Regions from separate parts of the Lentzea sp. NBC_00516 genome, predicted to be linked through region 1. Evidence: riboswitches for the same ligand, from Rfam matches in the RefSeq annotation. Region 1 holds a riboswitch; the other holds the start of a gene.
The links. Region 1 has a riboswitch for S-adenosylmethionine ahead of OG205_RS41850 (aminotransferase class V-fold PLP-dependent enzyme). Riboswitches for the same ligand answer to the same signal wherever they lie in the genome.
Positions count from the first base shown of each region.

Region 1 (4,165 bases):
CCGACGACCCGGCCGTCGACCAGCACCTCGTCGGAGTCGACGATGGCCGCGACGACGGTGCGGGACAGGCCGAGCAACTTCGCGAGGCCGGCGTCGACGCGCATGCCGTCCAGACCGTCGGGAATCGGCAGCGTTCGGTATCCGCTCACGCGGGGTGCCTCGACCTTCTTCTCCTTGCAGAACCCGCTGAATCTACCAGGAGCAGCTACTTCGACTCCGCCGCACCGTCGGACTCCGCGGTGGGCGTGGGCTCCACGACGAGCGCGGGCTCGTCCTTGTGGACGGTCCCGTCGTAGTCGTGCCGCAGCAGCGCCAGCACGATGATCGTGGCGCCACCGCCGACGATCGCCATGTCGGCGACGTTGAACACGGGCCACACCCGGCCGTACGGGTCGAACAGCGACAGGAAGTCCACGACGTGGCCGCGCATCGGGCCCGGCTCGCGGAACAGGCGGTCGGCGAGGTTGCCGACGGCGCCGCCCAGCACCAGGCCGAGGCCGACGGCCCAGCCCTGCGAACGGAGGTTGCGCGCGATCCAGAGGATGAACCCGGCGACGCCCAGCGCGATCAGCGCGAGGATCCACGTCTGCCCCTCGGCCAGTCCGAACGCGGCTCCGGGGTTGCGGACGAACGTCAGGTAGAGCACGCCGCCGAAGAGCTTGATCGGGTCGGCGCCCTCGAGGAACGCCACGGACACGACCTTGGTGAGCACGTCCAGGGCCAGCACGCCGCCGGCCAGGAGCGCGAGGATCTTCGTCCGCGGCTCCGGCAACGAGCCGGAGATCGAACCGGAGATCGAGAACTCGTCGTCGTCCTCCTCCGCCTTCGCGGGGGACTCCGCCGGTTCCTCCTCGGTCCTGCCCGCGGCCGGTTCCTCGACCACGATCGCGGGCGTCGCGGCCGTCTCAGGCTCGCTGACCTGCGCTTCCACCGGCTTGTCAGCGACCTTCCCGGCAGCCTTCTCGGCAGCTTTCTCCGCGGCCTTGGCCTCGTCACTCACCAGGTCATTGTCCACTACAGGGACTACGCGAGGAACGGCGGCAGGGTTCGGTTGTCGTCCTGGGGAACCCAGCGGCCGTCGCGCTGCGCGTAGGTCCACTTCGGACCCTCGGTGACGAGAGTGCGCAGCGCCGCGACCAAACGGTCCACGTGCTCGGGCGTCGTGCCGAGGCCGATCGACGCGCGCACGGCGCGTTCCTCGTGCGCTCCGACCTGCTTGACCAGACGCCCCACGATCACGTGCGCGCAGAACGCTCCGTCACGCACACCGATGCCGTACTCGGCGGACAGCGCCGCCGCGAGGAAGCCCGCGTCGAAGCCGGAGATGGTGAAGCTCACGACGCCCACCTTGTCGGCGTCGGTCAGGATCGCGAGCTCGCGCAGGCCGGGGATCGAGCGCAGGCCGTTCTGCAGGCGCGTCAGCAGTTCCTGCTCGTGCGCGACGGTCTGCTCCCAGTGCCGCGACAGGATCTCGCAGGCCGCGGCCAGGGCGTGCACACCGACGACGTTCGGGCTGCCGGCCTCGTGCCGCTCGGGCACCGCGGACCAGGCCACGCCGAGGCGGTCGCCGTGGTCGGTCACCTTCGAGGTCGCACCCCCGCCGACCAGGTACGGCTGGGCCTGCTGCAACCAGTCCGCGCGACCGACCAGCACACCCGCGCCGAACGGCGCGTAGATCTTGTGGCCGGAGAACGCGATGTAGTCGACGCCCAGCTCACGGGCGTTGATCGGGCGGTGCGGGGCGAGCTGGGCCGCGTCGAGCGCGATCCGCGCGCCGTGCCGGCGGGCGACCTTCGCGAGCTCCGCGACCGGCCACAGCTCCCCCGTGACGTTGGACGCCCCGGTGACGATCACGAGCCGAGGGCCGACCGGGGCGGCGGCCAACGCCCGGTCCAGTGCGACCACAGCAGCACCGGACGAAGACGGAGCGGGAACACGCTGAACGTTCGGCCCACGCCACGGCAGCAGTGCCGCGTGGTGCTCGCTGTCGAACAGGACGACGGCGGTGTTCTTGGGAACGCTGCGCGCCAACAGGTTCAGCGAATCGGTGGTGTTGCGGGTGAAGACGACGGCGTCGGAGGAGTGCGCCCCGACGAACCGGCGGATGCGGTCGCGGGCCTGCTCGTAGACGCGGGTCGAGACCTGCGAGGCGAACCCGGCGCCGCGGTGCACGCTGGCGTACCAGGGCAGCAGCTCGTCGACGGCGTCGCGCACTTCCTGCAGACAGGGCGCCGAGGCCGCGTGGTCGAGGTTGGCGTAGGTGACGCGCTCTCCGGTGACGAGCGGAACCCGCAGGTCAGCGCCGACGACAGCCGGAACGGCGGTGGTGGTTCCAGGGGTGATCGCGAGCGTCATCGAGCTGCCTCCGAGGCCAGGGGCCCCGTTGTGCGAAGGCCCGCGCTTGACCGGCGCCCCACGCGCCGGACCAGGTCCTCACCAAGGGCACCCCACCGCGGTTGGAGGGTTGCCGGCCAGCAAGCTTGGGCTTGACGCTGGCTCTCATGACCTGTCAACGACGTTAGCGGAGGCCGACGCGCTCGTCGACACCTGATTCAGATGCTGGGAAGCGTCGGTGACCGACTAATCGCCGGTCTCGCCCTTCCACCGTGCGTAGCGACCGGCGCGGTCGACGGCACGTACGCGCCGCTCAGCGGCATCGCGCGCTTCCTCGGTGGTGACGATGAGCAACTGGTCGTCCGTCTGCAGCCGGGTCGTCGGTTGTGGCGTGAAACTCTTTCCCGAGCGCACCACGAGGCTGACTGTGGCGCCGACGGGCAACCGCAGTTCGGTCATGTAGACGCCGTGCAGCTTCGACCCGCGCTGGATGTGCACCTGCAGCAGTTCGGCGCCCAGCTCGTCGAGCGGCGAGGAGTCGACCTGCACCTCCTGCGCCTCCCCCGTCTTCACCAGCCCGAGGCGCCGGGCGAGGAACGGCAGCGTCGTGCCCTGCACCACCGTCAGCACGATGACCAGCACGAACACCACGTCGACCAGTTCGCGCGCGCCCTCGACCCCCTGGATCAACGGGATCAGCGCGAACACGATCGGCACCGCGCCGCGCAGCCCCGACCAGGACAGGAAGGCCTGTTCCCGCCACGGCACCTTGAACGGCAGCGAGGCGAGGAACACCGACAGCGGCCGGCCCACGAACGTCAGCACCACGCCCGCGACCAGGGCGGGGAACAGCACGTCGAGCAGCCGCGACGGCGAGGCGTAGAGGCCGAGCAGCACGAAGAGCCCGATCTGGGCGAGCCAGCCGAGGCCTTCGGCGAACGAGAGGGTGTCGGCGCGGTGCGGCAGGCGGGCGTTGCCCAGGACCAGCGCGGCGACGTAGGTGGCGAGGAATCCGGAGGCGTGCGCGAGGTCGCCGGCCGTGTAGGCCATCACGCACACCGCCACTGTGGCGAGCGGGTACAGACCGGTGGAGGGCAGTGCCGCGCGTCTGAGCCCGGCTCCGCCGAGATAGCCGAGGGCGACGCCGATGAGCGCGCCCACGCCCAGTTCGTAGATCACCAGCAGCGGCGCGGTCCACGAGATCGCGTCCGACGAGGCCAGCAGCACGACGGCGATGTAGACGGGCGCGTCGTTGAGGCCGGACTCCAGTTCGAGCGCACCGGTGAGCCGCGGCCCCACGCCTAACGAGCGCAGGACGCTGAACACGGCGGCCGCGTCGGTGGACGACAGCACCGCGCCCCACAGCAACGCCATCCGCCAGTCGAGTCCGAGCAGGTAGTGCAGTGCCGTCCCGGTCACCGCCACGCTGACCACAACGGCCACTGTGGACAGTGCGACGCCCAGCCACAGCGAGGACTTCACCGCGTTCCAGCGGGTCGTGATGCCACCCTCGGTCAGGATCAGCACGAGCGCCGCGATGCCGAGGGACTGCGTCAGGTCGGCGTCGTCGAACTTGATGCCGAACGCGGCCTCGCCGAGCAGCACGCCGATGCCGAGGTACAGCAGGAGTGAGGGCAGCCCAAGCCGAGTCGACACCCGCACCGCGATCACGGAGATCAGCAGTACGGCCGCGCCGATGCCCAGAACGACCGTGACGTCACCCACCTGGACCATTCTGGTTGATCACCACCGATTCCGACGAATCCGACGATCGCCTCTACCGGGCTCATGCGCGGTGGAGCATGTTGATCTGTGGCTCAATCCCTAACCC
Region 1 is NZ_CP107840.1:9,006,355-9,010,519, reverse strand. Features, by position in the region: gene OG205_RS41860 (RluA family pseudouridine synthase) at 1-104, opposite strand, end outside; gene lspA (signal peptidase II) at 206-1,000, opposite strand; gene OG205_RS41850 (aminotransferase class V-fold PLP-dependent enzyme) at 1,024-2,355, opposite strand; SAM riboswitch class IV at 2,393-2,507, opposite strand; gene OG205_RS41845 (potassium/proton antiporter) at 2,581-4,068, opposite strand.

Region 2 (4,165 bases), 3.6 Mb from region 1:
GGCACACGCGCCGTCACGTACCGGGCGACGACCACGCACGTGCTGCCGCCGACGAAGGCCGCGACTCCGGAGGAGGCGTACGACCTCACCGCGCAGCACGTGTTCGACGACGGCCTGCGGATCGAGCCGGACGTGTGGCACGACTACCACTACAACGCGCTCAAGGCGGAAGCCCCGTGGCCGCAACGGATCGTGGCGTGGCGCGCGAACGTGGAACCGGTCGGCCCGCACGTCGTGGACGGCCTGCAGCGCTTCCCGCGCACGGGTTGGCTCAGGACGGACGCGATCACCTTGTGAGCCACCGTGTTCAGTGATGGTGGTCGAGGAGACTGTCGGCCAGTGGCAGGGAAAGGCGTCTGCTGTCGGGCCACGGAGGGCGGTCGGGAGCCGATCGCCACGTGAGGTGGACCTGAGCGAACCACACGGGGTCTTCTTCGACGCTGAACACCACCTCGTCGCAGGCATCGCAGCGAGCGATCGCGATGATCGTCTTGCCGAACAACGGGTGTCCGTTCGCGACCTCGGTGCGCAACTGGGCTTCCAGAGCGGCTCTGGTGTCCTTGTGCGTGATCGTCGCCCACGGTTCGGGCAGTGGTCGTAGCGTCGCGAACAGGTAGTCGTGCTCGGGAAGCGATCCGCCATCGGACCACGGACCCGTGCCGCCTTCGTGTCGCCAGGCGACGTGACCGCAGTGTCCGCATCGCCGAAGCTCACGAATGTCCTTGCGGCGCGCGCGAAGCGGGTCCTCAGGCGAGGCTTGGCGGACGGTCCGGCCGGTCAGCGGCGCGGAACAGCTCGGGCACAGGTCCACGCCCGGAGCATGGCAGGAGTTGATGATCAGGCACAACGCGGTTCGGGGACGCGGGTGCGTCCCCGAACCGGAAGGAGGTGATTAACCCAGTGCCTTGATGACGGCCTCGGCGGACGCCGGGACCGTCGCGCGCGGGCCGATCGTGTCGCCGAGCGCGTCGAGGGTCTTGAGGCCGTCGCCGGTGATCAGCAGCACGGTCTCGGCGTCCGGGTCGAGCTGGCCCGACTCGAACAGCTTCTTCGCCGTCGCGACGGTCACGCCGCCGGCGGTCTCGGCGAAGATGCCTTCGGTGCGGGCGAGCAGCTTGATGCCCTCGACGACCTCTTCGTCGGTGACGTCGTCGATGGCGCCGTTGGTGCGGCGCACGGCGTCGAGCACGTACGGGCCGTCGGCCGGGGCGCCGATCGCCAGTGAGCGGGCGATCGTGTCCGGGCGGACCGGGCGGATGACGTCGTGGCCCGCCTTGAAGGCGGCCGAGATCGGGGAGCAGCCGGTGGCCTGCGCGCCGAACACCTTGTACGGCGTGGCTTCCACCAGGTCGAGCTGGCCGAGTTCGCGGAACGCCTTGTCCACCTTGGTGAGCTGCGAGCCGGACGCGATCGGCACGACGATCTGGTCGGGCAGGCGCCAGCCGAGCTGTTCGGCGACCTCGTAGCCGAGCGTCTTCGAGCCTTCCGCGTAGTACGGGCGGACGTTGACGTTCACGAACGCCCAGTCCTCGTTCTCCGCGGCGAGTTCCTGGGCGAGGCGGTTCACGTCGTCGTAGTTGCCGTCGACGGCGATCAGGGCGCCGTCGTACACCGCGCTCATGAGGATCTTGGCGCGCTCGAGATTGGAGGGGACGAGAACGACCGACTTCCAGCCCGCGCGGGCGGCGGCAGCGGCGACGGCGTTCGCCAGGTTGCCGGTGGACGGGCAGGCCAGCACCTTGAAGCCGAGTTCACGGGCGGCGGCGAGCGCTACGCCGACGACTCGGTCCTTGAACGAGTGGGTGGGGTTGCCGGTGTCGTCCTTCACCCAGATCTTGCGGACGCCCAGGGCCTTGGCGAGGTTGTGCGCCTCGACCAGGCGGGTGCCACCGGGATCGGTGTTCGGGTGCTGTTCCACAGTGGACGGAACAGGGAGAAGGCCGCGGTAGCGCCAGATCGACCTGGGGCCGGCCTCGATGTCCTCGCGCCGGATCTTCCCGAAGTCGTAGGCCACTTCCAGCGGCCCGAAACACTCGAGACAGGCGTACTCAGGAGCGAGAGGGGTTTCGTTTCCACACTCACGGCACAGCAGCGCGCGGGCGGGTCCGAGGTCGAACTTGGTGCTCGTAGGCACAGAGACAGCAGTCATCGCGAGGTATCTCCTCATCTTTCCCGCGAAATCGAACGGGTCGGAATTGGCACCGTGATCGTCTTCTACGCGCAGTTCTGCGCATAGCGGTGACGCCGGTTGCCGGGGCTTCGTCGGGCCGTTCCCTCTGCCCCTCTGGATGAGCGGTGTTCAGTTGTGGCTACCAACGTACGGCACCTGTCCGGTGGTCAGCCACCAACGTCCACGATTCGGGACGTGGGAAGATGCGGAGCGTGAGCGCACCGGAGTCACTGCACCTCGTCATCGGCGAGGAGGAGTTGCTGGTCGAACGTGCTGTTCGAGCGGCTCTCGAGGCTGCCCGCGAGGTCGATTCGACCGCCGACCTGACCCGCGTCCAGGTGACTGATCTCACGGCTCCGGAGCTGGCCGAACTGGTGAGCCCGTCGCTGTTCGCGGAGGGTCGCGTGATCGTCCTGCAGAACGGGCAGGACATCAGCAAGGAGGTCGCCGACACGGTGCTCTCCTACGTCAAGGCGCCCGCGGACGGGGTCACGCTCGTCGTCGTGCACACGGGCGGTGGTCGCAGCAAGGCGGCCAAGGACCTCCCCGGACAGCTGAAGAAGGCCGGTGCCGCGGTCACGGAGTGCGCCAAGGTCACCAAGTCCGCTGAACGCGAGGCGTTCGTGCGCAACGAGGTGCGGCGGGCGGGCGGCAAGATCGACCCGGAGGCCGTCGCCACGCTCATCGACGCCGTGGGCACGAACCTCCGCGAACTCGCCGCGGCCTCGTCGCAGCTCGTCTCCGACACCGACGGCAAGGTGACGGTCGAGGAGATCCGCCGCTACCACCAGGGCAAGGCCGAGGTGACGGGGTTCGCCGTCGCGGAGAAGGCCGTCGTCGGTGATCGGGCGGGCGCCATGGAGGCGTTGCGCTGGGCCATGCAGCTCGGTGTGCCGCACGTGCTGGTCGCGGACGCGCTGGCGGACGCGGTGCGCACGGTCGCACGGGTGTCCGCCGTGGGGCGCGCCGACCCGTTCAGCCTGGCCGGGCCACTCGGCATGCCGCCGTGGAAGATCAAGAAGGCGCAGGCCCAGTCGCGCGGCTGGGACCAGGCGGGGCTCGCCGACGCGATGCAGGTGGTCGCGGGGCTCAACGCCGACGTGAAGGGCGTGGCGGCCGACGCCGGCTACGCGCTGGAACGTGCCGTGCTCCGGATCGTGTCCGCGCACAGCCGCCGCTGACGCCGCGAGATCACGGCGAGCGCGGTATCCCGATCAGGTACTGGGCTCCCGTGAAGCCGGGTTCGACGCCGATCGTCCACGCGAACGACTCGGTGCCGTCGAGGCCGTCGACCATCCGCCGCAGTTCCGCGCGCCCGTACATGCGCAGGAACGACACGACGCTGTCCCAGAACATCATGAACGGCAGCACCGGAACGACGTAGGTCAGCACCAGCCGCAGCAGGTAGTGCGGCAGGGGATTGCGCTGGAACGGCGCCGCCAGCAGCACGGCCAGCGTCAGGAAGAACGGGAAGACCAGCACGTAGAGCCAAGAACGCTTGGTGTCCACGACGACCATCGGCTGCTGTGTGTCGACGGCGTTCTGCAACATGCGCGTGGCCAGCGCGGGCGGGAAGTGGTGGAAGGCGCCGTAGATCGTCCGCGTCCCTTCCAACAGGCAGTCCGTGGCGTCGACCGGCGACGGCACGTGATCGACCGAGCAGCACGGGTCCGGCAGCCGACGCCGGTTTCCCGCGGCGACGCGTTCGAAAGCGGGCACGTTCGGCACCAGGTCCGTCAGCGTGACCTGGGTGTGGACACCCGAGGCGTGCAGCCGGCGCTGGATCAGTGGCACCGGCCCGCCCGAACCGGCGCAGAGGTCGACGATCCGGTGGTCCGCGCCCGACCACAGAGCCAGTGCCAACGGGCGTGCGTACTCGCGTGCGGCATCCGTGAGCCGGTAGATGGTCGTGATGGACTCCGTGTGCAGCGTGCGCAACACGGCCGGCGTGCCGTCGAGATCGTGGAGCTCGACGAAGTCGATGCGCGGAAGCGA
Region 2 is NZ_CP107840.1:5,370,220-5,374,384, reverse strand. Features, by position in the region: gene OG205_RS23740 (DNA internalization-related competence protein ComEC/Rec2) at 1-314, shown strand, start outside; gene OG205_RS23735 (hypothetical protein) at 308-811, opposite strand; gene thrC (threonine synthase) at 893-2,149, opposite strand; SAM riboswitch class I at 2,161-2,295, opposite strand; gene holA (DNA polymerase III subunit delta) at 2,374-3,351, shown strand; gene OG205_RS23720 (hypothetical protein) at 3,362-4,165, opposite strand, start outside.
Region 2: it holds a riboswitch for S-adenosylmethionine, as region 1 does, so the genes downstream of both, thrC (threonine synthase) here and OG205_RS41850 (aminotransferase class V-fold PLP-dependent enzyme) in region 1, are expected to answer to the same signal.